4 regions of the Paenibacillus sp. 8b26 genome follow, and region 1 is predicted to be linked to each of the others. Evidence: riboswitches for the same ligand, from Rfam matches in the RefSeq annotation. Region 1 holds a riboswitch; each other region holds the start of a gene.
What was found. Region 1 has a riboswitch for cyclic di-AMP ahead of ACQ4MX_RS14780 (G5 domain-containing protein). Riboswitches for the same ligand answer to the same signal wherever they lie in the genome.
Positions count from the first base shown of each region.

Region 1 (7,357 bases):
ATCTCGACAGCAGTAACTACCTTGGCTGATTGCGCCAGCTTCTCGGTCAAAGCGCCAATCCCCGGACCGATCTCAAGTGCACCCTTCGTATCGTCCAATCCCGCAGCATTCACGATCTTGTTCAGAATATTTTGATCAATCAGAAAATTTTGTCCCAAACTCTTTTTGAACGAAAACCCGTGCCGCTGAATAATCTCCTTCGTGCGCCGCGGTGTTGCTATATCTTGAATCCCTGTCATACGGATATCACAATCCTTCACTTTCAATTTGTGCCAGCGCACCGGCAAATTCCTCACGGCTGATCTGGAACACAGCGAGCCGTTTATGTAGCTGCTTACCGTTACAGTAACCAATCCCCAGCACATTACCCAAAGCCATACGCCGTGCAGCAGCATTTGGGTGGGTGATAAGTCCGGCGTCAATCAGATCCGCCCAATCGATTAGAGGATCAGCCCCTTCCACCGTCGTATGCACCCGTGCGAGAGCGTGTCTGATCGCTTCAGGCGAGGCATTCTCTACGCCAATATCCCCTTTGCGCGTCGCTTCCGCCTCTGGTATAAAGGCCTGCTTGCAACCGGGCACCTTGGAGGCGATAATTTTGCGGATGCGCTCCCCTGCATGATCGGGATCGGTCAAAATAATGACACCCCGCCGCTCCTGTGCCAACGCAATTTTGCGCAACGTCATTTTATTGATGGCGGAGCCGCCCGTTTCTATCGTATCCGCCTCGACAGCACGGCGAATAGCCACCGTATCATCCCGACCCTCTACCACGATCACTTCCTTGATCATTTGCGTTTCCCTCCACAACTACACAGTAAGCTATATTCATCTTTCCCTGCTTTTGAAAACAAAATAAGAAGAGGATATCCTCTTCTTAGCATGGCATAACTATGATGTTAATAGTATCGCATTGACCCAAACATATACAACACGTTTTTAGTTAATTTCAGGCTTCACTGGTCCAATCACATATACGGTTTTTCCGTGCTTTCGACCAAACTGATTGGCTTGACTTAAACTCTCATAATACACATCGATTTTGTGGCCTTTAATCGCGCCACCGGTATCCTCCGCACGGCGGAAGCCCACCCCTTCAATATACACCCACCAGCCGATTGGAATCACACTTGGATCGACAGCAATGGTGCGCCCTTCCGTGACACGCGTGCCGGATGCGGTACGTGTACCGATACCTGACTCCTGTGAGGAATACGCCGTCATGGAGACGTTTTGTAATACTTTACTGTATTTGAAATTCACACCTGCTTTACGGACAGCATTGCCCGAACTAACCCGTGTTGCCTTAACAGCATCTTCGGGACCGACGGAAGCAGCCAGAACGACCGGTTTTTTCTTCGTTCCTACCGCAATCACCTTATCCACACGATTTTGCGCGACTTCCTTATTTACCAGTTGCTTGGATACCAATTTTCCGTCATGGTATACCTTTTGAACATGCTGGACCACAACACCCGTTTTACCGCTTTGGATGACCCGATTATCGCCTTTATAGAGACTCGGATCGGCCGTTTTGATGACCTGATAAGGCACCTGTTGCTTCTGTTCGACCTGCTGTTTCTTCACACGGACGATTTTTATGTCCATGTTAGACGAAACAGAGGCATCCAGAGCAGGGTAAACTTTATCATTTGACGATAATTTATAGCCCGAGGTGCGAATGGCACCCTCTACTGTATTTTCTGTTGTGTACAACTTTTTCGTCTCATTGCCTGAGGATACTTTGACCTGATTGGCACGTTTGATAACTACGCGATCCCCATCCTGAACTGCTCCGTTCAGCGGCATCGAAACCGTATCATGCGGCTGAAGTGAAATCGAATGCTCTTTGAGCAAATCTTGGAGCTGGGATTCCCGGGTTTCTACCGCAGATGCCTTACCGTCGATGACAAAAAAGACCTGTTTTTTAGATTGAGTGTACACCAGAATTGAAATCATAATCGTTAGTGCGATTAGAAAAATAGCAACCAAAGCAGCCTGGCGCACATTTTCTTGCTTCCAACGCAATACGTAAGACATGCTGGATGAGCGTGACTCATGGGTCTCCTGTTTTTGGAAAATGCCCATTTCCTCCGTCCTCCTTACATAGCCCGCCGTCTGGAGTAAGACATAGTTGAGATTGACGTGACTATAACAGATTTTCTACAAGACAAGCCCGTACTGCGACTGTCCTGCACCATGTACCCGTCTTCGCGGCATGCTGTCCTCCCCTGTTTAATCACAGTATGATGACAGATTTTCTTTTATTCACAACAAAAAAAGCCAGAGAAAGAGACTAGAGAGCTCTTTCGTGGCTTCCGACATGTGCGAATATGCGGAAAAATCATGCACGAGATGGCTTCTCTCTTGTTACGCTTACGGGGTTAGCTGTCGGGTTCGGACGTAGAGAGACGCCCTAGCTTGGGTCAACCGCTCATGGCGGTTGCCTTCACATTCACCCCGAAGACCCAGAAAGAAATCGAAATACGGCCCCTCCACCTGTTCAATCCCATCCGGGAAAGGAATCTAGGTCGAGCCGGCTGGCGGAAGAGACGTTCCCTTCTTGCCCATACACCGGACGTACTGTAAGCCATATCGGTTCCCCCGTTCCCTGTAAAAGGGACTCAGCGAGACTGGTTCATGAAATGAGCTGTTGGTGTTTACATTCAAACAACAATTCACTGAAAAGATGATATCCTGTTTCTATGCATGTTGTAAAGCAGGTTTCAAGTACATTTTCTAAAATATTCGGTTAAAATATTGTAATATTCTCGAGTTTCCTGCAACAAATTCATGATTAGCTTCGTCTATCTCATTATTTTGATTGATTTCTTCACTTTTTTACTTAATGTCAAATCGTTCCAGGGCATTTCGGGTCGTTATTGACACTAATTCCTCCACCGCTATTCCCTTGATTTGGGCAGCAGCCTCTGCGACCAGTCCTACATGTGCGGACTCATTTCGCTTCCCGCGGAACGGATGCGGTGTCAGGTAGGGCGCGTCCGTTTCAATGAGCAGACGGTCCAGCGGCACCTGTGCCAGTACCTCCTTTGGCTGCTTGGCATTTTTGAACGTTATCGGCCCGCCAAAAGAGAGGTGAAAGCCCATATCCAGCACCATTTTAGCCGTCTCCCAGCTCCCGGAAAAGGAGTGCATCACTCCGCCTACCTCACTCGCTTTTTCTTCACGCAAAATCTTAACAATATCTTCATGCGCATCCCGGTTATGGATGACAATAGGCATGTTCAGCTCACGAGCCAGTCCAATCTGCTTGCGTAGCACCCGATGCTGTACATCCTTCGGCGACGTGTCCCAATAATAATCCAGGCCAATCTCTCCGATCGCCACGACTTTTTTATGACTGCATAACGATGCAATCCATTCCAGATCGCCCTCCTGCATCGTGATCGCATCCTGTGGATGCCATCCAATTGCCGCATAAATAAAATCATACGTTTCGGCCAATTTCATGGTAGACGGAATGGTCTCACGATTAAATCCGATATTAATCATTCGGGTCACTCCCGATTCGACAGCGCGTGCTATAACTTCTTCGCGGTCTTCGTCAAATTGCGGCGCATCTAAATGAGTGTGAGTGTCGAATAAATTCAAGGTTTTTTGTCTCCTTTATTACTTTATTTGGCATATAATTGTCTATTGTTTGACAAAATAATTCCTTATTTCGGCAGGAAGCTTGTCCTTTACCCCATCCAATTTGTTTTGGGGATAGTACATGTGATATTTTCCCCGGTGAATGCCGCTAATGGAGCGCACAATTTCCGACACTTCGGAAATTTCTCTCACTTCTCCTTTACGTCCCAGCAGTAAAATCTGGTTGTCCGTCGAGCCACCCTGCCGAAACACATCATAAGGAAGATCCGTCGGAAAATCAATTTCCAGATCATATTCCGGGTGCAAACCAACCAGCTCCAGCGCTGTCCGAATGTTGTCAATGGTATCTGTATCCATATTTTCGATCTCTACATATTTATACAGCTTGCGATCCATAAAACGGGCACTCAAATCGCTTAAAATCTCGTCCTTTTCCCGTTTCCACTGACTGAACACTGTCTGAATCAAAGACTCGTCGAGCATCAAATATTGTTCCACCGTAAGCTCTCCCCGAAAGAGGTCTGGGAATGGCTCCAGCAGAAAACTAAACTCATATCCGTTTCTAAATAGCTCCTTCGCCCGCTTGAAAATTTTACGTAATAAAATTTCCGAGCTGCGTGTCACAGGATGAAAATAAATTTGCCAATACATCTGATAGCGCGACATCAGATAATCCTCTACCGCATGCATGCCTGACTCCTTCACAACAATTCTTCCATTATGAGGACGCAGCAACCGTAAAATACGATCCAAATCTATGGTGCCATAATTGACGCCTGTTGAGTGCGCATCCCGCAGCAAATAATCCATACGGTCCGCATCCAGTGGGCTTGTGACCAGGTTTACGACAATCGGCTTGTCGTACGTTTTGGCAATTACCGCAGCCACCTTCGCAGGAAGCTCCTCATCGACTTGCCGCAGCACAGCGTTAATCTCTGTATTCCCCAATACAATCCGGCATGTCCAATCCTCGTGATTCATATGAAAGGCTTCTTCTATAGAATGGGAAAACGGGCCATGCCCCACATCATGCAACAAAGCTGCACACAATGCGACTAAACTTTCTTCCTTCGGCCAATCGGAAAATTCATCGCGGTCAAATTGGGAAATAATACGCCGTGTAATTTCGTACACACCTAACGAATGCGAAAAACGACTATGCTCCGCTCCATGAAACGTAAGATAAGATGTACCCAACTGCCGAATACGACGCAAGCGTTGGAACTCTGGAGTATTGATCAAACGCCATATCACTGTATCCTGAACATGGATATAGTTATGTACCGGATCCTTAAAAACTTTTTCTTCACTGAGTGGCTGGTGCAAGATATCAACTCCTTTAATATTCTGAATAATGGATTAAGATACAATAAAATCCTAAACGATTCCCTTCATTCGACACAGCTTGTCGTAATTTGTCGAATTATAGCTTTTCAGCATTTCCAAATCGACAAATGGCCTAAATCATCAATAAAATAAGGTAATACACACGCATCATGCTCTTTATTCTAAATACTTTTGCATAATTAATCTGTTAGCACATTTTTAAGGTTGACTGTTTTGGGAATCGTTGGTATAGTAAATATCAGAAAAGAGAAAAATTTGTCGAATCATGACACTTATATTATTTTAAACGGCGAGAGGAGCCTGATTTATTATGATGAAATCCACTGGTATTGTAAGAAAAGTTGACGAGCTCGGACGTGTTGTTATTCCAATCGAATTGCGCCGCACATTGGGTATTGGCGAAAAAGACGCTTTGGAAATTTATGTTGATGGTGAACGCATTATGCTCAAAAAATACGAGCCTGCTTGTATCTTCTGCGGCAACGCCGAGAACGTAATTTACTTCAAAGGGAAAATTGTTTGCCAAGATTGCATCTCAGAAATTCCAACACCTGTGACAAACTAAGATTTTTAGTATATAATAGACTTATAAGAGATTGTTAATTCTAACCTTTTTCATATATACTCCTTGTTGCCTTCCACGGTTTGAACCCAACCGTTGGAAGGCCCTTTTTTGTTTCGGGAAGTTTTCATAAAAGCGCGTTATATACATCCCTTTTGGAAATGGAGCGGTCGGTAGCTGTACGCTTCATAGCGTCCTTGCGTGTCAGCCCTTCTGTCTCATAATGCGCAACGTGGGCCTCCAAAGATAAGGACTGCCACCATGCCTGTCGCTCCTCTTCCTCTTCTGCTTCGTTTTTCCCTTCAACTACCAGGCAATATTCACCAAGCGGTGGATGCTCCTCCAGTCTGGCAAGGCATTGCTCCGCCGTTCCTCGTATCCATTCCTCATGCAGCTTGGTCAACTCACGTGCAAGCACCACTCTGCGTTCCCCCAGTGTTTCCTTCAATACCGTCAACGTCCGTGCAATACGATGTGGCGATTCATAAAACAGGATCGTGCCGTGAGATACCTGAAATGACTGTAGCAACTTCTCCAGATCCTTTTTCTCCCGTGGAGGGAATCCGGCAAATGTAAATCTTTCCGTATTCAGTCCGGAGGCAATCAAAGCTGATAAGGCTGCGTTCGCCCCAGGAATAGGAATAACGCTAATTCCCACTTCCAGCGCCAGCTTGACCAGATCCGAACCCGGGTCCGAAATGGCCGGCAGACCTGCATCGCTAACCAATGCTAAATTTTTTCCTTCCATTATATAACGTATCAGCTCAGGCCCACTGGCAGCTTTATTATGTTCATGATAGCTGAATAGCATTTCCGGCGTGATGTCAAAATGTGTGAGCAGTTTGCGCGTCTGCCGCGTGTCCTCCGCCGCTATAATACTGCACGATTTTAAGGTGTTAATCGCCCTAAAGGTCATATCATCCAGATTACCAATCGGTGTCGCAACGAGATACAGCTTGCCCGATTCTTCTCCGCTGGTTATAAAACTTTTTTGCACCGCTGCCTTCACAGTAAATCCCCCTTGCTTACTTCTCCATAGATATCCCTTATTTCCTGAGTATAATTCCCATTCTCCTGATATACAATGAGCGGGGGCAACAGACGAACCTCCGGCTTACCATCACATAGCGCCTCGATGAGCACCATATTCGCCTCCATATGAGCTCGTGGGTGGACAAACCGAATCCGTTTCGGCTCCAATCTGTTGGCACGCATCAGGGTTATAATCTCACCCAGCCGTTGCGGACGATGAACCATCGACACTTTTCCACCATTACGGACAAGCCGTGTACACGCCTGAATCACCTCTTCCAGTGTACAATGCACCTCATGACGCGCAATCGCCTGATGAGGGTTTAGCTTGATATCACTGCCATTTAGCGGCATATAGGGGGGATTTACCGTAATTGCATCATATACACCATGCCCCGTGATTTGGACCAGCTCGCGCAGATCCCCTTCCCGAATCTGAATCGCTGCCTCCAGTCCATTCAGGCTGACGCTGCGTCTAGCCATATCAGCCAAGCGCGGTTGAATCTCAATTCCTTCGATAACCGCTTTAGTTCGTGTCGTTAGCAGCAGGGGGACGACCCCGTTGCCTGTACACAGATCCAAAATTTTTCCACGCTGCGGAATACCGGCAAACCGCGCCAGCAAAACCGCATCCATGGAAAAGCTGAACACCTCATCACTTTGGATAATACGCAAATTATGTGACAATAGATCGTCAATTCGTTCAGACTTCTGTTCATTTTCGTACATAGCGCTCTCCCATCTTTTTATCCCAAATCGTTCTAAACCCATACTTCCTTACAAAAAAGCCGTAGGCACCTTGCT
Region 1 is NZ_CP192445.1:3,224,552-3,231,908, forward strand. Features, by position in the region: gene rsmA (16S rRNA (adenine(1518)-N(6)/adenine(1519)-N(6))-dimethyltransferase RsmA) at 1-239, opposite strand, end outside; gene rnmV (ribonuclease M5) at 247-792, opposite strand; gene ACQ4MX_RS14780 (G5 domain-containing protein) at 940-2,088, opposite strand; cyclic di-AMP (ydaO/yuaA leader) riboswitch at 2,358-2,640, opposite strand; gene ACQ4MX_RS14785 (TatD family hydrolase) at 2,842-3,612, opposite strand; gene ACQ4MX_RS14790 (HD domain-containing protein) at 3,655-4,938, opposite strand; gene ACQ4MX_RS14795 (AbrB/MazE/SpoVT family DNA-binding domain-containing protein) at 5,270-5,524, shown strand; gene rsmI (16S rRNA (cytidine(1402)-2'-O)-methyltransferase) at 5,649-6,530, opposite strand; gene ACQ4MX_RS14805 (tRNA1(Val) (adenine(37)-N6)-methyltransferase) at 6,527-7,282, opposite strand.

Region 2 (7,357 bases), 2.8 Mb from region 1:
TGCTGCGTGGCACACCTATGCTGGTACAGCTTATGATCATCCATTACGGGGTTGCATTGACGCTAGGTGTCAATTTTACGCCACTTCAGTCCGGTATTATTACGTTATCTCTGAATAGCTCGGCATATCTGGCTGAAATTTTCCGTGCAGGTATTCAGGGAGTAGACCGGGGTCAGATGGAAGCAGCCCGTTCACTCGGTATGGGACGAGGCAAAGCTATGCGTCACGTCATTTTACCGCAAGCGTTCAAGTCCGTACTGCCTGCCATCGGTAATGAATTTATTACGATTATTAAAGAGTCCTCCATCATTTCTACCATCGGTATGGTGGATATTATGTATCAGGCTCAAGTCATTAAGAACATCACCTACGAAGGATTAAGTCCGTTCGTCATCGCGGCTGCTATTTATTTTGTAATGACATTCAGCTTGTCGAAGCTGTTGGGTTTATGGGAAAGGAAGTTGAGAGCCAGTGATCACCGTTAAACAACTGCGTAAATCGTTCGGCAAAAATGAAATTTTAAAAGGTATTAATGTAGATATTGCCAAAGGCGAGGTTGTCGTCGTCATTGGACCGAGTGGCTCGGGAAAAAGTACATTTTTGCGTTGTATGAATCTGCTGGAGCAGCCGACTGACGGGGAGATTCTGTTTGAGGGTGAGCCGATTACGGCACGCGGTCACAACATTAATGCAACTCGTGAGAAAATGGGCATGGTGTTTCAGCACTTCAATCTGTTCCCACACAAAACAGTACTGCAAAATCTGACACTTGCGCCGACTCAGGTTAGAGGCCAGTCAGCAAAGGAAGCAGAGAAAATTGCGTTGGAGCTGCTGCGTACCGTTGGACTTGAAGACAAAAAAGACACCTTTCCAAACCAGTTGTCCGGTGGACAGAAACAGCGGATTGCAATTGCACGCGCCTTGGCGATGCAGCCGCATGTGATGCTCTTCGATGAGCCGACCTCCGCCTTGGACCCTGAAATGGTCGGAGAGGTGCTGGACGTGATGAAGAAGCTGGCTGAGGGTGGCATGACGATGGTCATCGTAACGCATGAGATGGGCTTTGCCCGCGAGGTAGGAGACCGCATTATTTTTATGGATAATGGTCAAATTGTGGAGCAAGGTACACCGGAGCAGGTTTTTGGTACACCAAGCCATGACCGTACCCGGGATTTTCTTGCCAAGGTTTTGTAAGAAATGAGCTTGTAAAGGCTATGAAGTAAGCCCTCCGCGGTGGAAGTTTGACGGGAGGGCTTTTTCTTTTTTTTGTCATCCTCGTTCAGATTTTTGTAACTGATTTCGATTTCATGATGACAAAATTGTAACAGATGTAGTATGATGTTCAAGGTTCCCAACATTTTCATGCAGATAAGGTTACAAAATTGTGATATTATGCAGTGAGCCAAAACTTACCTGGGCAGCAGACAGCAACGACAGGCGCTGAATGCGGGACCCAAAATCATGGGAAGTGCGGGGGACGTAACAACGGCAGTCACTTCTGATCCGTCTTCATACGAATGGATGGAAGGTGCCTAGGGGTGAATTGCATTAAGCATAGGGCTTCTCCTGAGTCCGAATCCGACAGCTAACTTCGCAGGCATATTAGAGGAGGTACATATCTTTTGAAACATCTGAAACGTATTGGAAAAACAATGAAATTTGCAGTGCTGGCCGCAGCTATCGCAGGATTGGCACAGACAGCAGGGGTAGCGGACGCCGCTTCGCTTCATACCGCCAAGGAAGGTGATACCTTCTTTTTGCTTGCTCAGCGTTACGGGGTATCTGTAGAGGATCTGCAAAAGGAGAACCCGGATGTTACTGCCAGCAATATATATGCAGGAGTACAAATTAAGGTTCCGGACGAGAACAAGGTAAAGGTCGCTTCAGATTCGAAGCCTCGGCTTTTGTCCGAGAAAGCGCCTGCCAGTGACGGTCAACAGGTTGAAGCATGGGGCAAAACATTTAACTACAGCAAAGTAGTTGATGTGAAGGCCACAGCGTATTCCGCAGCAGTCAGTGAAAATGGAAAATGGGGAGCAGTAGACTATTTCGGAAATCCGCTTAAGCTCGGTACGATTGCGGTAGACCCCAACGTAATTCCGTTGGGTACGAAAGTGCTGGTTACAGGCTATTCCCATCCAGGGCTGCCGGATCAATCTTTTGTAGCGGTAGCTCGCGATAAGGGCAGCGCCATTACGGGGAAACGGATTGATATTTTCATTCCGGGAAGTCCATCTTTTGTGAATGACTTTGGTTTCCAAAATGTGAAGCTGTACGTCATTGATAAATAGACTGTATAAGCCAATGAATTATATTTACATAATATATATTATGTAAACAAATATCAAACAACTTAATCGCCGGTCCTGATTCATATGGGCTTTGTCGATTAAAAAAGGGCTGTCTTACGAGCAGAATGCATCTGCTCGTAAGACAGCCCTTTACTGTTATTTCCGCTCCGAGGTGTGAAGTAGCCGTGGAACCGTGACAAATTTGTACCCCTTGGCTTTCAGCGCTTGAATAAGACCCGGCAGGGATTGAACAGTGCCTTTCAGGTTGGAGCTTTGACCACCGCCTGCGTGCATTAAAATGATGGAACCTGGTCCGGTAGCCGGGATCACATTACGCTGAATTTGTGTTTTACTGAGCCCCTTCCAATCGAGGGAGTCTACGTTCCAATTTACAATCATGTAGCCGTGACGACGCGCCCATTGGAGCTGAGGCTCCGTAATTTCACCATAGGGCGGGCGAATCAGCTTGGGTCGAAAGCCGACAGTGGCCTCCAAAATATGTTCTGTTTTCTTAATCTGGTTGCGAAAGCGTTCCGGTGATGCCTTCCTAAAATCCGGATGGGTATAGGAATGGTTGCCTAAGGCATGGCCTTCACGTACGATACGGCGAATCATGCCCGGGTGTTTTTCCGCACGGTGACCGACGATAAAGAAGGTGGCTTTGATACCATTCGCGTGCAAAATGTCCAGAACCTGCGGCGTATACCGGGAATCGGGCACGTCATCAAAAGTTAGGGCAATTTGCTGAGTATGCGGGCCGCACATTTTAAAAATATCCGCATGCTTTTTTCGAAGCATGGCTAATGTGGGAGTGGCTCGTTCTCCGCTCTTGTGTGCTGAAGAAACAACGGCCGCTTCCTTGGGATGAGTCGTTCCGACATCGGGAGGCGCATCCGTGTGAACGGGAAAACTCGAAAATGCTAGTAACAGTGCCATGATTGGCAATATTACCCTGTACGGCATATGTATCCCCCTTTCCGTGCAGTGGTTCCTTCGGTTGCTTTCATTTATTATGTACCTGACATGTTGAAATTATGCCGCTGAACGGGTTAGACTATTGAGAGGTTGAGTGGAAATGCCCTGTGAAACGGATGTAAGTGCAGATCACGAAGCTAAACGCATATATTCTATTAAACCTGACCGAAAACAGCAGCATTTTCGCAGCTTTTAGCCTTTTAATGGATTCGGTATCCAGTGATAGCTGGTGTATAATGGGATTGCAATTCATATTGTAGAGACATGGAATTAAAGGAAGGATGGATCAAAGTGACCGACTTGTTTACTCCTTATCAATTAAAGGGACTCTCTTTAAAAAACCGGATTGTAATGCCCCCAATGTGCCAATATAGCGTGGAGGCCAAAGATGGAAATCCCAATGATTGGCATCATGTCCATTACGTTAGCCGGGCAGTAGGTGGCACCGGGCTGATTATTGTGGAAATGACAGCGGTCCACCCGGATGGACGCATTACAGATCATGATCTGGGCATTTGGAGTGACGAGCATATCCCTGCATACCGCAAAATAGTGGAGGAAGTCCACAAGTACGGTGCCAAAATCGGAATTCAATTAGGTCATGCCGGACGAAAGGCTGAAGATGCCGACTTGCCTGTTGCACCGTCCTCGATAGCTTTTAGCGAACGTTTCAAGGAGCCGCATGCTTTAACGACAGCCGAAGCCAGGGAACTGGTTCAGGCTTATAAGGAAGGCGCGCGCCGCGCGGTGGAAGCCGGGTTTGATACGGTAGAAATTCATGGCGCTCACGGTTATCTGATCCATCAATTTCATTCACCTTTAACGAACACCAGAGAAGATGAGTATGGACAGGATCTATCGCTGTTCGGTGTTGAAGTGATTCAGGCTGTTAAAGAGGTACTTCCGTCTGATATGCCTGTGTTGATGCGGATATCCGCCAAAGAGTATGTTGAAAACGGATATAATGTGGAATACATAGCGGGCATAGGGGAACGATATCGTGATGCAGGTGTGGATATTTTTCACATTTCCTCTGGTGGCGAGGGGCCGATTGGTTCTAACGGCGGTCCATCTGCGCGAGCGGGATATCAGGTGGATTTGGCACATCAAATACGTGAAAAGCTGAATGTACCTGTAATCGCTGTCGGTCTGCTGGACGATTATGAGGATGCCCGGCGGGTGATTCAGCAAAAAGAAGCTGATCTGGTAGCGATAGGACGCGCCATGCTGCGCGATCCGTATTGGGCGTTGCATGCATCGCGGGATCTGAAAGTACAGGCGGATATCCCGGAGCCATACTTGCGTGGTTTTTAGAATGTACTTTAAATGTATTTTATCGGATAATATTTTTGAAACTCTATTTGCAAAGCTTGCGTAAACATGTGTACAGAGCTTAAAATTTAAGCATTCAACTCTAGGAGGAACTTCACATGTCTATTTTCAAACGTTTAAGAGATCTTACGATGTCCAATATCAACTCCATTATTGACAAGGCCGAAGATCCAATTAAAATGACGGATCAATACATTCGTGATATGCAAGAGGACTTGGAAGATGCAGAGAAAGCGGTAGCCGCTCAGATTGCCATTGAGAAGAGATTTAAACAGCAATATGAAGAGCAGGCCGCTTTGGTGAAAAAACGTGAAGAGCAGGCTCATACGGCAGCAAAAGCGCAAAATGTGGATCTGGCTCGCCGCGCGTTGGAAGAAAAGAAATCTGCTGAGCAAAAAATGACCGAGTTCAAGACGGGCTACGAGCAGAATAAAGCGGCAGCCGATAACCTGCGTGGTAAGCTGGATGAAATGCGCAGACAACTGACGGAAATGAAGAACAAGCGTGAAACGCTGGTTGCCCGTTATAATGCAGCCAAAGCGCAAACAGAAATTAACAAAGCGATGAATGGTTTTAGCTCCGATACGGCAACTGCTGGGCTGAAGCGTATGGAAGAAAAAATGCTGCAAGCAGAAGCGCGTGCTGAAGCAAGCAACGAAATGTCCTCTAAGGAAAAATCGCTGGATGAGGAATTCAAGGAGCTTGATAAGAAAAGCGCCGTGGACGATGAGCTTGCCGCTTTGTTGAAGCAATACGACAATAAATAAGGTTATAAGCATGGCCGCCTGCGTGGTTGCTAAGGAAGCGAAGGGGAACCGTTTTCTCCTTCGCTTTTCCCTGCCCGGAGGCGTAAATCAACATATATGAAGGTCAAGAAGATGTGGAGGATGGTATGAAATGCATTTTTTAGAAACGATGAAAGCGATGCTTGTATGGACTGGCGCGGGTGCCGTTTTGTTGTTCGTATTGATGTACATTGATTCTTTATTTACGAAGTATAAGGATTTTGCAGAAGTGAAAGCCGGTAATATGGCCGTAACGGTCCGGTTAATTATGAAGCTGTTTGCACAAGGGTATATTTTGTCAAGCTCGATTGCTACAGCTAACAATTTGCTGGAGGCGCTTGTGTATTCTGTGATCGCTTTTGTAATTCTGTTTGTTTTGGAAGTTATCGTTCGTCTGTTGCTTCGGTACTGGGCACAGCTGGATCTGGATAAAGGCACGCAGGAAGGCAAAATTGGCTTTGGTCTGTTTTCAGGTACGCTGCATCTGGTCGGCGCTTTGATCATTGCGGCATGTTTCTAGGCTAAAGAAAAGCAGGGGGAATCATCATGGGTGTATGGAAACGTATTTCAAATCTGTTTGCCAAGCCGGAGCCACCAAAAGCGGAAAAAAGCATGCTTCATTTAAATCCGGGCGATATCTGTGAAGTGTCTCTTGTCACATATGAAGTGGTAGGCCGAGTTCATAACCGCGCTCGGAATGCCGTTGTTTTGACGCTTCAGGATGGTAATCAAGTCAGCTACCTTCACATTGAGGAACGGGAAACGCTGCAATTTGGACTGTATCAGGCTATCGACGGCAGACTGGACAACCCGGAGGAAGTGCCAACGATTCTGGAGCTGGATGATACAACATATCATTTGGAAGAGCAGTATTTTGGGCAAGTTACGGTTATGGGCCGTGCTCCTTTTCAACAGGGTGGAGAGCAGCACGTTTGGCAGTATCAGTCAGATGATTACCATTTGCTGCGTGTAGAGTGGCAGGACGGTCGCTTTATGCTATATGAAGGAGAAGAAGTAATTACCGGAGACGTCAAGGTTATTCGGGCAAGCTAGGAGAGGGTGACACATGGGCAAACGCACCTGGCAGTATGCATTAAAGGTCATTGTGGCGCTGAGCTTGTTCGTATCCGTGTTAAGCGGCTGCGGTGCGCCAAATGTGAAAGATACGTACCCGCTGGAATCGGTCAGCGGCAGCGGCAACTCGACCTCGTACGTGTATCGCGCCGCAGGCAAAACGGTTCCGGAAGTGGCGGAGGAACTGAAAGAACAGCGTGAACCGGAACAAATGTCGCCGCAGAGCAATGAGCGGATGTTTCTGGTGTACAGCGATGAATGGTACCATTTACAGCAAGATCCAGCCAAGAAGGAAGACACATTAATTGAAATTGACAGCAAGAAGTATGTCGAGCAAAATTACAGTTCCAGCTTTCTAAAAGGATACTTAACGGCTACCGTACTGGATGCTCTGTTTGATTCGTTACGCGGATCTGGCTCTTACCGGGGGTATTCAAGCAGAGATGTATACCGACCTTCTCAGGGCCAGTATCGTGCACCTACGGTGCAGGAGAAGAAAGTGATCCCGCCGATTACGGTGGAGCGGAAGGGTTCCGTTACCCGCAGGGGTAAGGGGTCTGATTCCAGTGTCGGTTCCAGCGGCAGTCTGTTCGACAGAGGCTCCAGCAGCAGTTCACCGAGCAGGGGCTCGATTTCACGTGACCGGGGCAGCAGTGGCGGTTCCAGCATTTTTGATTCGCCGCGGAAATCTTACAGCAAGCCTAAAACACGCAGCGGTTCCGGTAAAATCAGCCGACGAAGTCGACGATGATGGAGTTAAGATGTAATGACGAGCAAAATTTAAAAATAGAATCTGCCAAAACAGCTCAGGAATGAGATTCCGGGCTGTTTTTTTTGCGGATAGAGACTTGCCGCTACAAAATAAGTATCCTCCGGATTTGCCAGATAACGGTTTTAGCG
Region 2 is NZ_CP192445.1:6,000,109-6,007,465, forward strand. Features, by position in the region: gene ACQ4MX_RS27785 (ABC transporter substrate-binding protein/permease) at 1-485, shown strand, start outside; gene ACQ4MX_RS27790 (amino acid ABC transporter ATP-binding protein) at 472-1,194, shown strand; cyclic di-AMP (ydaO/yuaA leader) riboswitch at 1,441-1,615, shown strand; gene ACQ4MX_RS27795 (3D domain-containing protein) at 1,623-2,291, shown strand; gene ACQ4MX_RS27800 (polysaccharide deacetylase family protein) at 2,448-3,254, opposite strand; gene ACQ4MX_RS27805 (NADH:flavin oxidoreductase/NADH oxidase) at 3,558-4,580, shown strand; gene ACQ4MX_RS27810 (PspA/IM30 family protein) at 4,697-5,365, shown strand; gene ACQ4MX_RS27815 (DUF350 domain-containing protein) at 5,496-5,903, shown strand; gene ACQ4MX_RS27820 (DUF4178 domain-containing protein) at 5,930-6,436, shown strand; gene ACQ4MX_RS27825 (DUF4247 domain-containing protein) at 6,450-7,208, shown strand.
Region 2: it holds a riboswitch for cyclic di-AMP, as region 1 does, so the genes downstream of both, ACQ4MX_RS27795 (3D domain-containing protein) here and ACQ4MX_RS14780 (G5 domain-containing protein) in region 1, are expected to answer to the same signal.

Region 3 (7,357 bases), 1.6 Mb from region 1:
TTGCCAGGCAGAGGATCTGGATACAGAAGAACAGAATTTCATATTAGAATATGTGGAATTTGCGAAATATCGTAAGCAAAAAGGTGAGAATGACAAAACACAGCCTGAATGATCTTCTCGCTAAAGATCACTCAGGTTGAAAACCCGTAAAACGGACCGACGGGTTCGATTGACGAGTTTATTTGGGTTGCCGATGTTATAGCGTGCCGTATGCTTGGGGGACGCACACATCGTTGGTTTCAGAGTGGTGATGCCTCCTTATAATCGTTATCGTCGATGTTGAGGATTGCAGCAACTTGTTTTCTGTACCTTTGTGCTTTGCGGGTGCCGTGAATCAGATTGGACAAGCGTGAAGGCGGGATGTTATGCGTTTCACAAAATGTTTTCTGATCCAGCCGAAGTTCGACAAGCCTTTGTTTGATGGCCCACCCGAAGGAGGTGACAGGCATTTTGTTGTTCAAGTGAAATCGCCCCTTACGGATTCTTGCGGAATAATTGGTGTGTTATAATAATCATCAGTAAACATGTTAGAATTAACCATCTAAAACCATGATACACGTTTATACGTGTTTTTACAATCTAAAATACGTAATTGAGATAAATTTATTACTTATTTAAGTGATAAATGGTTTGAATAATCCATCCGGAGCCTGTAAATGTGAGAAATGTCAGTTGTAATCTGGATAAAAAAAGCACTCTGCCACTGAAAAAAGTGGTGGAAGTGCTTTTGGCGTTGTGCTGGAAGGGGGAAAACAGGCATCAGGGGGATGCTGGAGGCGTATAATGGGGACAGACGAAGGAATTAGTCGAATCTTACCCGCGCTGGTGGTTGCTGCTCATATAGGGTGGCTGCGTAATGTAGGAGTTGGACCAGTGTCTTTGCAGAAGGCGACGCTGAAATGCGGTTGGCTCAGTCTCAGGGGTGTTGAATTGTTTCCATGCGTCTAGAAGCTCGTTGGTCATTCGTTGAATAACAGGATTTTTTTCCTCATAAGGAGGATGGAGTAGTTTGGAAGCATCTTCGACACAGAAGGACACTGCCGCGGCAAGGTAACCGTGAATGGTTTGCTCTACATCGTTTCCAAGAGAAACGTTAATCCAGGTATGAACGGTTGCGAGTGTGCCAATCGCATTGTATTGGATGAGTATAGCTTCGAGTTGGTCGAATTCAAGCCAAGGGTACAAAGCCTTAGCGAGCTTGAGCAGGCGTTGGCCGGATAGGCGTGACTCTTTCATGTGCTGTAGGGAAGAACGCTGGGCGTGCAGCATTTTATCAATAAGAGCGATACGCCAACCATCATTTTGCTGAACAGCGATATAAAGGCTTTTGATAGCCATGCCATCGAGGGATGTGAATTGAGGATGCAGATCGGTGCGTGCATAGTGTTCCAGGTCTTGCAGACAGGTTAAACGACCATTTCGAAACAGCTCCTTTAGCCCGTAGGAACGAGTGAAGCCACCGACAGGCAGGGAAGGGTCCAACAGCAATGCGTAGTTCAGCAAACGATTGCCTTTTTGCAAAGCGGTTCGCCTCCTTAGAGTATAGTTTTTATGACATATTAAGTGACTTTAAAAATCAGATTAAGAAAAATTTTAATGATATTATGTAATATATATTTACACTTAAGATGCTTGTATGTCAAATTAAATATTTTTATAGCATTTATATGTTAGGTTATATGACTTTTAAAATAATTATTGTATTTATGTTTACAAATAGAATACAAGGGAGTATAATAAATCTGTTGCCTCAAAACATTAGAATTTGCGGTCGTGGTGGAATGGCAGACACGCTATCTTGAGGGGGTAGTGGGCGTACGCCCGTGGAGGTTCGAGTCCTCTCGACCGCATTACATGCAAGACACAGTTAAAAAAGCATCCTGACACGTTTTTGACGTGAAGGGATGCTTTTTTGTTATATCCCTTTTTTTCTAGCCACAGGAGCAGCCGCCTGGTTCGGCTGCTTGTGAACAGTGATGAAGTGGCTTGTAAGCTTCGCTACAAGAGCTTCTCGATATCCCCCGCCAGTTTATCCGGAGTTGTCTGTGGGGCGTAGCGCTTAAATACGTTACCTTCGCGTGTAATTAAAAATTTAGTAAAATTCCATTTGATCGCTTTGGAGCCTAGTACGCCCGGAGCTGTCCGGGTGAGGTAGCGGAATAAAGGGTGTGCCTGATCGCCATTGACATCTGTTTTGGCAAACATCGGGAACGTAACTCCATAATTAATCTGGCAAAACTCCGAAATGTCCTCGCTGGAACCCGGCTCTTGCTTGGCAAACTGGTTGCTGGGAAACCCCAGGATTTCAAGACCCTGCTCATGGTATTGGTCATATAGCTCTTGTAGCGCCTTGTATTGAGGGGTTAGCCCGCATTTGCTGGCTGTATTCACGATAAGCAGAACTTTTCCTTCGTATGTGGACAACGGAATCTCTTTCCCTTGCAGGGTTTGTGCATCATATTCATAAACGGTCATGGTATCCCTCCTAATTTAATATTTTGCAATTAAATTGTAAGCAATTTAACGAGGGGTTGCAAGTCTATAATAGATGTATTGCACTGTCTGAAACTGTAAAATCGTATTTTGTTCAAAACGGCAAATGGTACTGCAAATGGGGCGAATTGCGGTGTTTCTCATCGTAAAAACAGGCTCAATCGGCGTTTATCAGGTGCATACAGCAGTTTTTCTTTCTCTTTTACAAAAAAGGGACAAAAAATGCTCTCCATACGCCAATATTGACATGCCCGTCATTTTCAAAAAGGGATGAAAAACCGAGCTTGAAGGAGCTGGGAGAAGGATATTTCAATTGTAAGCGCTATTATTAATCTTCTTTGCTCTAAAGACCGATTTATAACCCTGCAGGTGAGCTTTACAGTGTTCCTTGCGCGGGTGTATGATTCAAGACGTAATTTCAAATGAAGTGAATGAAGCAGCAACGAATTGTCTATAGCGCTGAATTTTGCAGTTGCAAAAGCGGGGGAACCAAAGGAGATCTATTCGGCTTTTAAAGGGCCGTGTGTCTCATGGGGTGAATTTTCTGGCCAAGTGCCAGAAATAGGGCGACTCTCACGTCCGAATCCGACAGCTAACCTCGTAAGCGTACAGGGAGAGGCAACAAACCGCCGTGTGCAGCCATGGTTTATTTTATCATGGTTACGTAAGAAGCCGGAGGAAAGCCTTTTTCCTTTGGCTTCTTTTTGTTGTCTTTTTATACCGGGAGAGGAGCTACTGATGGAAGGTCGGCTAATCATTGTCACTGCACCGAATGAATCGGGCAGAAATTTTGTGAAATTGCTTATGTACAAAAAACTGGCGTTTGCGGTTCTGACGAATAGCGCTCAGGAGGAACGACAGCTCAAAAAAATGGGTGTGGAGCATATTGTGCGCATCAATACGATGCAAGCGGGGAAATGGAATTTTCCCAAAAAAGAAATTGGCTGCGTGTATTTGTTTGAGAACAGCTTGAATCTGACGTGCCGTTTTCTGCAAATTTGCCGGCCGCTGACATCAGATTCGGTCTATGTCATTACACAAGGCTGTAATCCTCAAGGGATTTATCGAGGTTTGGGAGCAGACCATGTGATCTACACTTTGAATGGAGAGGTGGGTTTCCTGCTGAACGGATAGTCGCTTACGGTATGGCTAATATAAATTAAAATTTTCGAATTCATTGTATGGTGATTTTACGAGGATGTAAGAATGACGATCTGAGGACCGATACGGGAGGGTATGAACATGATGGATATATACATGCTGCTCGTGATGGGTGTGAGTTATGGAGTGATACTGCTGTTTGTACGCTGGTGTGATGCGCAGACCTCCAAAGGAGGGCGAAAAGGATGATGGTTGTGCTTACGCTTACTGTTATTGTATTTGTGTATTTAATCTACGCACTCCTGAATCCTGAAAAGTTCTAATCAGCTAAACAGGATCAAGCGGGCGGGGGACAGCAGATCGTGGATGAGACACCAGAGGCAGCGGGTTTTCGCAAACGTGTGCACTCGCCTGGTGCTATGAACTCGTCTGTTGTTCCAAAAACGCAGGAGCATTTTGAAGGAGGGAATAGATGATGGAGCTGCTGCAAATTGGAATTGTGATTGTGATATTGCTGCTCTTGGTGAAACCAGTGGGCACCTATATATATCATGTGTTCTCAAATGAACCGAATCGGACGGATCGGGTGTTTGGCGGAACGGAGAAGCTGATTTATAAGGTTATAGGATTGAAAAAGCTGGAGAGCATGCGCTGGACCACGTACGTTATGAGCTTCATTGCTACGAATGTCGTGCTTGTGGCGGTCAGCTATGTGCTGCTGCGCTTGCAGGGACTGCTTCCCGTTAATCCGTCTGGAAATGGCAATATGGAAGCGTCACTTGCTTTTAATACAGTGATCAGCTTTATGACTAATACAAATCTCCAGCATTATAGCGGAGAAAGCGGACTTACGTATTTGACGCAGATGGCGTTCGTTACGATGATGATGTTCACTTCGGCTGCTTCCGGTTTTTCGGTTGCTGCGGCTTTTATGAGAGGATTGACGCGGCGCGGTGAAGGGATGGGCAACTTTTTTCAGGATTTTATCAAAGCGATTATACGGATTTTTCTTCCGTTGGCCTTTGTACTTACGCTGGTGCTGGTTGGACTGAAAGTACCGCAGACACTTCAGCCTGCGGCGGATATCACGACGCTAAGCGGAACACAGCAGCAGATTGCTTTGGGACCCGTTGCTTCGATGGAATCGATCAAGCATTTGGGTACGAACGGGGGCGGTTTCTATGGGGCCAACTCGGCGCATCCTTTTGAAAATCCAAATCCCTGGACGAATGTGCTGGAAATTTTGGCGATGTGGGTGATGCCGGCTTCGCTGCCGTATACCTTTGGACTGTTCGCCCGTAATCGCAAGCAGGGCTGGATTATTTTTAGCTCCATGATGGTATTGTTCCTCGTCTTCCTATCCATTACGTATGTGTCGGAGAAAACGGGCAATCCGTTGATTCATGCACTGGGTGTGGATGCTTCTCAGGGAAGCATGGAAGGGAAAGAGGTTCGCTTCGGCATTGGACAATCGGTGTTGTTCACGGCTGTAACGACGGCGGCAACCACAGGCTCGGTGAATAATATGCACGATACGCTGACCCCGCTGGGCGGTATGGCTGCTTTGGGTGAAATGATGCTGAACGTCATTTTCGGCGGTAAGGGCGTCGGGCTGATGAATATGCTGATGTACGCGATTCTGGGTGTGTTTATATGTGGATTGATGGTCGGCAGGACGCCGGAATTTATGGGCAGGAAAATTGAAGGCAAGGAAATGAAGCTGATCGCGATTGCCATTTTGGTACATCCGTTTCTCATTCTGGTGCCGACTGCGCTCGCTTTTATGAGCCATTGGGGGTACGATGCGGTCACAAACCCCGGATATCACGGGTTGACTCAGGTGATATATGAATATGCTTCATCTGCGGCTAATAACGGCTCGGGATTTGAAGGTCTTGCGGATAACAACGTATTCTGGAACACGACAACAGGGATTGTTATGTTCTTCGGACGATATGTATCTATAGTTGCACTGTTAGCTGTAGCGGCTTCATTGAATGCCAAAGCACCGACTCCCGTGACGATGGGCACACTTCGCACGGACAACAAGCTGTTTGGGGCGATTTTAATCGGGGTTGTGCTGTTGATCGGCGCGTTGACCTTTTTGCCCGTAATCGTATTGGGGCCTGTGGCTGAATTTCTGACCATGTGAAGAAGATGAACAGGAAGAAGAAAATGAGAATGGATGAACGGGGTGCTTGATCATGAAGGAACAACGCAAACGCATGCTGGACAAAAGCATCTTGAAGCATGCGATCAAGGATAGCTTTATGAAATTAAATCCGATGATCATGATGAAAAATCCTGTCATGTTCGTCGTGGAGATCGGCACATTGGTCGTGCTGCTCATGCTGCTGTTTCCCGGTTATTTTGGAACTGGTAACGAAATGGGCTTTAATCTGGCTGTTTTTATCATCCTGTTGTTCACGTTGCTTTTTGCTAACTTTGCCGAAGCGCTCGCAGAGGGGCGGGGGAAGGCGCAGGCTGCCTCTTTGAAGAAATCCAAGCAGGACACACAAGCCAATAAGCTTGTCGGGGATGAGATTCAGGTGGTCAGCTCGACCGAGCTGCGCAAAGGTGACATTGTGATGGTGTCCCAGGGCGAGATGATTCCGAGTGATGGTGAGGTGATTGAAGGTCTTGCTTCAGTGGATGAATCGGCGATTACGGGAGAATCGGCTCCAGTGATCAAGGAATCGGGCGGTGATTTTTGCTCAGTAACCGGCGGGACGCGCGTGGTCAGTGACCGAATTAAGGTGCGGATTACGACAGAGCCGGGTGAGACGTTCATTGATAAAATGATTTCGCTCGTGGAAGGCGCACAGCGGCAAAAGACGCCGAACGAAATTGCGCTGAATACCCTGTTGATCAGTTTGACGATTATTTTTCTGATCGTGGTGGTGACGCTGGCACCGATTGCCCGTCATTTTAACATTGACCTGCCTGTTCCCGTGCTGATCTCGTTGCTGGTCTGCCTGATTCCTACAACGATTGGAGGACTGTTGTCAGCCATCGGGATTGCTGGTATGGACCGGGTCACCCAGTTTAACGTGCTGGCCATGTCAGGCAAGGCAGTAGAAGCATCCGGGGACATCAACACGATGATTTTGGACAAAACAGGGACAATCACCTTCGGTAACCGGATGGCGAGCCAATTCGTGCCTGTAGGCGGCGTAGAGGAGACAGAGTTAGTGAAGTGGGCTGCGATGAGTTCGATGAAGGATGAGACGCCTGAGGGGCGCTCAGTTCTGGAGTTGATGCGTAAGCAGGAGCACACGCTGGATGAATCCTTGGCAGCAGGCGGGACCTTTATCGAGTTCAAGGCGGAAACCCGGATGAGCGGTCTGGATCTGGCCGATGGACAAAAGGTACGTAAGGGCGCGGTGGACTCTGTCCGGCAGTGGGTACTATCGCAAAACGGCAGCGTTCCAGCCGATCTGGAGGAAAAAGCGAATCAGGTGGCCTCTGAAGGAGGTACGCCGCTGGCTGTCGCGCTGGATGATCGGATATATGGCATTATTTATTTGAAGGACACGGTGAAGCCGGGCATGAAGGAGCGATTCGATCAGCTCCGGGAAATGGGCATACGCACGATCATGTGTACCGGGGATAATCCGCTGACAGCCGCGACAATTGCACGGGAAGCGGGTGTGGATGATTTTGTGGCTGAAAGCAAGCCGGAGGACAAAATCGCAGTCATTCGCCGTGAGCAGGAGCTGGGCAAGCTGGTTGCCATGACCGGAGACGGTACGAATGATGCTCC
Region 3 is NZ_CP192445.1:1,662,323-1,669,679, reverse strand. Features, by position in the region: gene ACQ4MX_RS07445 (helix-turn-helix domain-containing protein) at 1-112, shown strand, start outside; gene ACQ4MX_RS07440 (hypothetical protein) at 240-461, opposite strand; gene ACQ4MX_RS07435 (hypothetical protein) at 659-784, shown strand; gene ACQ4MX_RS07430 (urease accessory UreF family protein) at 814-1,503, opposite strand; tRNA gene ACQ4MX_RS07425 (tRNA-Leu) at 1,768-1,850, shown strand; gene ACQ4MX_RS07420 (glutathione peroxidase) at 1,999-2,475, opposite strand; cyclic di-AMP (ydaO/yuaA leader) riboswitch at 2,941-3,116, shown strand; gene ACQ4MX_RS07415 (hypothetical protein) at 3,232-3,627, shown strand; gene kdpF (K(+)-transporting ATPase subunit F) at 3,840-3,917, shown strand; gene kdpA (potassium-transporting ATPase subunit KdpA) at 4,070-5,746, shown strand; gene kdpB (potassium-transporting ATPase subunit KdpB) at 5,799-7,357, shown strand, end outside.
Region 3: it holds a riboswitch for cyclic di-AMP, as region 1 does, so the genes downstream of both, ACQ4MX_RS07415 (hypothetical protein) here and ACQ4MX_RS14780 (G5 domain-containing protein) in region 1, are expected to answer to the same signal.

Region 4 (7,357 bases), 110 kb from region 1:
TTTGGTCGCATTCAAGCGGCTGAAAGGCTTCCGTATAAACGGGGAGGAGTCGTAACATGCCTTTTACACAAGAAGAGATTGAAGCACATCTGGAGAAGTTGGAGGGCTGGGAACTGGAGGAAGGACGCTGGATTGTCCGCAAATATAATTTTTCCAGTTTTATGAAAGGGATTGCATTCGTGGATGAAGTTGCTGCTATATCGGAAGCATTTAATCATCATCCATTTATTACGATTGATTATAAGACCGTGACCCTGCGCTTAACCTCCTGGGATGACGGTGGCATTATGGCCGTAGATATTAAGGAAGCCCAACAATATAATGAAGCTTTTGAGAAAATGCGTAGCAGTCATTGAGCTGATCATGGTCTGCCATATGATAAAAGCGCCTTCGATATACAACAATGCCGTTGTATGCCGAAGGCGCTTTTATCATTGAACACGAGGCTGGGGGTCAGGATGATATACCATACAATGAAACGGCTTTTTGCCATCAGGGGTCTGACGTTCATAGGTATCCGTAATCTCAAATCCGGCTGCCTTGTAAGCCCGAATGGCGCGCCCATTCCAGGTCAGTACCTCCAGATCAATTTCATTCTCCGGGTTGCGTCGTCTGGCTTCCTCAGCAATGGCACGGACAAAATCGGTGCCTCTGCCATGTCCACATAATTGGGGGTGCATTCCCAGACCCAGCCGGGTCACTCCAATCATCGGGAAATATTGAGCAAATCCGGTTAGCGTGTTCTCGTCATCCAGCACAGCAACATATTGCTCTTGGCGAAGCGTGGGGCTTCCAAATTCGACTTCAAGTGCCTTCATTTGTTCCCAAGGTAGCCAGCCGTATATGTTGTAGGGTGGATCATAGCGCCACTCACATATCGCAGCCGCCTGCTGCTCGTCCATCGGTACGATCCGGTAGTTAGATATTGAGGCCGGCATGTCTTCCCATCCTCCTTTTACAAGTACTTAAACCATTAACAACAGATTGTAGACAAGTTGCAGGGGATTGGCAAGCGGTGTTTATTTCGTACCCAAGTCGGGTATACATTCAATAAGAAGGCTTTACTGCTCATATGCTCCCCCAGCCGTGACGGTAAAACCGACGATGTTCGCAAAATCTGAAACCTTTTGAGGTGTCAGTTCGTCAGTAACGATAACGTTTCTGATGTTGTGGACATAAAAAACCGCAATTCGATTCCGGCCAGAATCAAATTGCGGCTCAGGGTTAGCTTGCTGTTCGTTAGTTATTCTACGTTGTCGTCATCAGGAGTTTCAGAAGCTACAGCGTGGTAAGCGTCTGTGCTCATAATTCTTTTTGCACCGACATAGCGGTTAGCGTAATAGTTTTCGTTCAGTGAGCTAACAACTACACCACGTGAAGATGAGGAGTGGGCAAATTTCCCTTCACCTACGAAGATACCTACATGGGAAATGCCTCTTCCTGTGGTGTTGAAGAACACCAAGTCACCAGGTCTCATTTCGTCGCGGGATACGGAAGATCCCATTTTGAATTGTGATCCGGATTGATGGGGCAGATTAATTCCCAGTTTGTGATATACATACATTGTGAAGCCGGAGCAATCGAACCCGTCGAGTGTAGTGCCTCCGCTTCTGTAGTTCGTTCCTTTGGCATCTTGGATGACCTGGTCCATCTTAGAGTCTGCAAATGCACTTCCTCCACCGAATGTAAAAGATGTAAAGGCAATGGCGAGACCCATGGCTGCGATCGTTAGCTTCTTCTTCAAAAAAAATATACCCCTTCCAATGCCTGCGAGGTTAGCTTAAGGATTCGGTAGAAGGTTCCCCTATGACCACTCTGTTGCGAGATCAATTCACCCAAACTGGTTCCCCCGCTTCCCAGGTGCCAGGAATTAGGCTTAACTTAAGATGTGCACCTTGGAGAGCAGTATTCACGATAACGATGTTTTTAAGGTAAAGGTTACAATAAAGATTACAAAGTTGTTACTATCAGTTCACTGCGATTATTGTAACAAAGTCGGCTGGCTTTGGCAAATGTTTCATCGCAAAAAGTTACAAAAAAATCTGCTCCCTTTATCGCGGGAACAGATTTTGTTAAGAGTATTCAGTTATGTGCCGTTTGCCTGGATATGAATGGAGATGGATAGTTGACTTTGGACAGCCAGAAATTGTTCGGGAGGAACGGAGTGAAGGTTCAACCTCTGCCGGAGATATCGGTATGCCATAGTCGGTACTGTGAACTGATGTGCCATAGCCTGACCAGACTGGTAACAAAATGATACGTTTGCTGGAGAATGAGTGCCAGCATACCAGTCCAAATTATCGCCATCGTGCCGAATAGACCAAGGACGAGCAGTACACCTGCACCGAGCAGAAGCGAAATACCGATAGCCGGGAGGATTTGCCGAAAGAAGGCAAGCAGCGACGATAGTATGGCGTGACCACCTACGGTGCCTAGCTGCATGTACAGGATGCACTGGCGGATGAACCAGCCATAAGCAATCCAACCGATGGCATAGGGCAGCACATGTAGGAGATAGGCGGGAGATTGCAGCGCCCCTGCCACGATAGGGTAGAGCTTAGGAGCCATCCAGAAAGCAGGGAGCAGCAGGAGTCCAAGCTCGATGACGTAATAGATCAGCGATGACAAGCCATGACGTTTCATTCCGCGGAAAAAGGACAGACTCTGTGGCTCGGTCGCATGGGTGTGCAGACTTTGGTATATTCCCGCCCGGATGAAGGGGGTAATCAGTGTACGCAGCACCGTTGCCCCCAGTAGTATCCACAGATACATATGAACCTCTCGGTTGTCCGTCAGGGCAATCTGGCTCTCCATCCAAAACAACGTCTGTCCCAGTTCATTTTGACCCTGATCGGGGTAGCGCAGCAGCAGGGGAGTAACGGCGGATTGTACCAGCCGATAGAGAAAAACGCCCCATAGCAGTCGATACAGAAATAGAATGATGACAATATAAAATTGTATGCGCACAAGCGCCCAGCCTTCTTTTATAACAGTACGCATCTATAGACACCTCACCATGACAGACTTCCAAGCAGTGTCTCCAGCAGCTTGGTAACACTTATGCTCCAACGGGTCTGGGTTTTTTCGTTCAGTTCGGCCTTCAGGCTGTTGTTGATATGCTTGTTCTCCAGCGCAATCGTGTACAGCGGATCAACAATCACATGGGAGACCGGAGATGCACTTTTTAGTCGATAGGTGGTGCTTTTGCCCGTTCCGTCCCATGCCTTGAATATCGTTGTGCCGTCCTTGAAGGTAAATTGAACAGGGACCTTGGGATAATCCGCCCCTTTTTTGCTGAGTGTAATGGTTGCTTCGTATCCGTTGGCCAGCTTGCGGTTCGTAATGCGATCCACTGAAAAATCCGCCATCTGGCCGTCGTATACATATTGTTCAAAATAGTGGCTCCACGAACGTCCGGTGACTCTTTCGACGATACGCTGAAAATTCTGCGAGGATGGATGCTTGAATCGGTAGGTCTGGACGTAGGTACGCATAATGCGATCCATTTTTTTCGCGCCGACCTGTCGTTCAATGCCACGCAGCACCAGCTTGCCCCGAGAATAGGCATTTTGTGCATATTTAGCAGCCGAGCCGTACTTCCAAGACTCACGGTTTAACGGCTGAGGGGATGATACCTGTCCAGACTGTAACGGAAAGTTAGGGATGAGCCCATATTCCTGCTCCATGAGTCGTTCCTCTGCATAAGAGGTAAAGCCTTCATCCAGCCATGGTTCCTCGAATTCGTTGTTTGCCACCATTCCATAGAAATATTGATGCCCAATCTCATGAACGACCGTCCGCTCCAGACTATAGCCGGGATTCGGATTATCCGCCGCTGCAGCCGTAATGAGTGTGGGATACTCCATGCCACCCGCGCCGCTGCCTGCTTTGGGTGGTACAACGATGGACAGGGTCGAGTATGGATAAGGCCCGTACCACTTGCTGTAATAGGAAAGGGCGGCCTTGGCTGCGCTCATATAGCGTCCCTTGAGCTCCTTGTGCGATGGGTCGAGATACAGCTTGATTTTGACACCCGGCACCTCGGCAGAAGAAAATGGCTCTTCTGCGGCTACAAAATTCGGTGAAGCGGCCCATGCAAAGTCGTGCACGTCATCGGCATAGAATTGATATATTTTTTGTCCATTTTGCCGGACGGCTCCACGGGTGGGAAATCCGGTTGCAGCCACGATGTGTGTTTCAGGCACTCTAATCCGCACACTGTAAATTCCGAAATCTGCGTAAAACTCGGAGTTTCCATGATACTGATGCAGATTCCAGCCTTCCTCGGCGCGTCCGCGCTGTCCTGCGGTTTCGTAGACGCTGAGTTTGGGAAACCACTGACCTGCCATGACAAAATCATCTGTTGCGCCCATACGTGCGAAGATGGCGGGTAGCTTTACCTCAAACTTCATATATAATGTAATGCTTTCACCGCCTCGGACCGGCTTGGGGAGACGTACCTTCATGAGCGAGCGGTCGTTCACGTTACCGTCATCCGGCTGTACGTATTGAGTCCGGTGCAGGAGGGATAAACCGTCTTCCGTTTTAAGTTCAGTTAGTGTCATGGAGCCAAAGCCGTTCTTGGGCATGGTGTCGCCGCGCAGCTTGCCCCCGGATTCCTTCATGAAGGTGGTTTCCATGGAAGAGAAGGCATTGGGGTACAGGTGCAGATACAGATCATTCACGGTTTTGGTGCCCGGATGCTTCCATGTAAGCGTCTCGGTGCCCCGCAAAACCTGTCCTTCTTCCAGGGACACGTCAATGTGGTATTCCACCGCACGCTTGCTGAGAATTTCCGAAGCGAGCTGTGGAGGACTTTGGGGCACGTCAGGCAGGATGTTTGCCCCCAGGGGCTTGCCCATGTTTGGCGCAAGCGCAGACTCCGACTGGGAATCGTACGACGGTTTGCCCAAGGATTGCGGATCGGACTTAGATTCAGGCTGCCAGGCAAACCATAACGTCCCTGCGAGGAGACCGAGGGCTAGTGTAGACAATAAAACGATTTTGGTGCGTGCTGGGGTCATACAATGGATACCTCCCGTTGACAAGCATCTACAGCATGTATATGTTTGCTTTCGGGAGATTATTAGTTAAAATATTTATAGTGTAGAATGAATGTCAAGACGGAAAATGGAGGCCTAGTGACGCATGAGCGAAAATCAGCCGGACGGCAAAAAACAGATTGCACTGAACATTGTCAGTGGCAAGAGTAAACATAAGGGCTTCGGCGCAGGTTCAATCGACCTGAACAGCATGTCCCCGGTCATCATTGACCACGGCGAGGCAAAAATTGATGTCGGTGCCATGCATGCTAAAAGTAAAGTAGAACGTGGAATCAAGTTCTCTACGAATAAAGAGGATGTACCGAACGGACGCCAGGTATGGCTGGTATGGGTAGCCGTGGATCGCACGCCCGAAGGACGTATGTACGGCGGCGCGACTGCCTGTGAGATGCTGATTGACAACAAAGCCAAACGCGGCTGGAAAATCCTCGCCGATCACGTCAACCGTATGGATTACGCGCTCAAGCGTCGTTTCATGCTGGAGGATCTCGGCAGTGAGGACAAAGCAGCACTCAAAAGCCTGCTGATTTCCCATAACGAGGAATGGTGGGACGCTTCGCCTGAGAAATTGAAGCAGGCGCTGGAAGGGTAATAGTGAATATAGCGTAGTTAATATAAAAAAAGCAGCAGCTTTGTTGAGGCCACTGAAAAACTGTTGATTTCCGAAAATACAAAGATTCTAGGGGTACAAATATGTCTCCCTGAACGCGAAACGAGCCTTAGAAGCGATTCTAGAGGCTCGTTTTTCTTTGGATATTCTCTTACTCTCAACAATGGGGACTTTTTCAGTGGCCTCGCTTTGTTGGCTGCTTTTTTTATTGGGAATAGATGAGAGCTTGTGTATCTTGAAAACACCTTAATTGGGAGTTGGATGTACGTCTTTTATAATTAAGATAAAATGAAATAAATGTTGTTAATAAAAAGTTATTTGAAATTAGAACGAAATAAATGGTATATATAAGGTTAGCTAATACACATAAAAAATAAGTTTTCAAGGAGGATTTTTTATGAATACAAGAGCTTTTGAAAAAGGTGAGAAAAGAAAATTACTTACTTTAAAGGAGGACCATTTCAATGATTTAAAGAGCTCTAGAATAAAACCATCTAATTTACAAGAAGCCTTTGTTTCTTTTGCAAATACAGATGGAGGTGACTTGTATATTGGTATAGAAGATATGAAGGTAGAAGGAGAAAGAGTTGTTGGCTTTGAAAAGCAGGAAGATGCTAATGATATTATCCATACTTTGTTAGAAGAAACAAATCCTTCTGTGGAGAATGTTTTAATGGAATTTATAGATTTTGATTCTGAAGGTCTAGTATTACATATTTCAATCCCAAAGAGTCCTAAAGTACATTACACAGCTCAAGGTAAATGCTTTATTCGTGTCAATGCCAGAAAAAAGGAGATAAAAGGGGAGCGAATTACATCCCTTAGTTATACTAAGGGTGCTTTTTCTTATGAGAAGCAACCAATTGATTATATTGAGGTCGAGGATATTGAAGATAGTTCTTACCTCATTGACTATATGTCCAGAATAGATTCAGGTTTGCCTCGCAAATCATTTCTTAGAAAGCAGAGGCTTCTTTCTAAAAAAGAGGATAAGTTTTATCCAAATGCAGGCGGTGTTTTACTATTTGATGAAGAGCCTCAAGCTACCCTTGATAATAGATGTGCAATAAAAGTGTACAGACTTAGAACTTCGGGAGCAGAGTACAGAAGGGAGCAACTGGATGGAAGGCCAGAAACAATTAAAGGCCCCTTAGAGCAGCAGGTTTATGAGGCTTTAGAAAGAATTGGTGAAATTTTAACTGATTCTAGTTACTATGTTGCTGGTAAGCTTGAAAAACTTGTATACCCAACAGAGGCTATTAAAGAAATAGTAGTTAATGCTGTAATTCATAGAGATTACAGCTTAAATGATGATATACACATTAGAATTTATGACAACAGAATTGAAATTCAAAGTCCGGGTAAATTACCGGGATTTATGACAGTCGATAATATCTATGATGAAAGATATTCTAGAAATCCAAACGTGGTAAGAATGTTGCATAATTTGCCCGATCCTTTAAATCATGATATAGGTGAAGGACTGGATACTGCTAGGAATGAACTGAGAAAAATTGGATTAGTCGCTCCTGAATTTAAAGAATTAGACAATGCCTTATTAGTGACAATTAAACATCAAAAATTGGCTACACTTGAAGACATTATTGTTGACTACCTGAAAGGTAATCCTGGTGTATTTATTACTATATAAACCGCAATTAAGAAACCAACAGCATCACACCCA
Region 4 is NZ_CP192445.1:3,115,541-3,122,897, reverse strand. Features, by position in the region: gene ACQ4MX_RS14390 (4a-hydroxytetrahydrobiopterin dehydratase) at 57-356, shown strand; gene ACQ4MX_RS14385 (GNAT family N-acetyltransferase) at 432-938, opposite strand; gene ACQ4MX_RS14380 (C40 family peptidase) at 1,244-1,744, opposite strand; cyclic di-AMP (ydaO/yuaA leader) riboswitch at 1,750-1,887, opposite strand; gene ACQ4MX_RS14375 (hypothetical protein) at 2,173-3,000, opposite strand; gene ACQ4MX_RS14370 (M1 family metallopeptidase) at 3,012-5,024, opposite strand; gene ACQ4MX_RS14365 (YwhD family protein) at 5,149-5,655, shown strand; gene ACQ4MX_RS14360 (RNA-binding domain-containing protein) at 6,071-7,324, shown strand.
Region 4: it holds a riboswitch for cyclic di-AMP, as region 1 does, so the genes downstream of both, ACQ4MX_RS14380 (C40 family peptidase) here and ACQ4MX_RS14780 (G5 domain-containing protein) in region 1, are expected to answer to the same signal.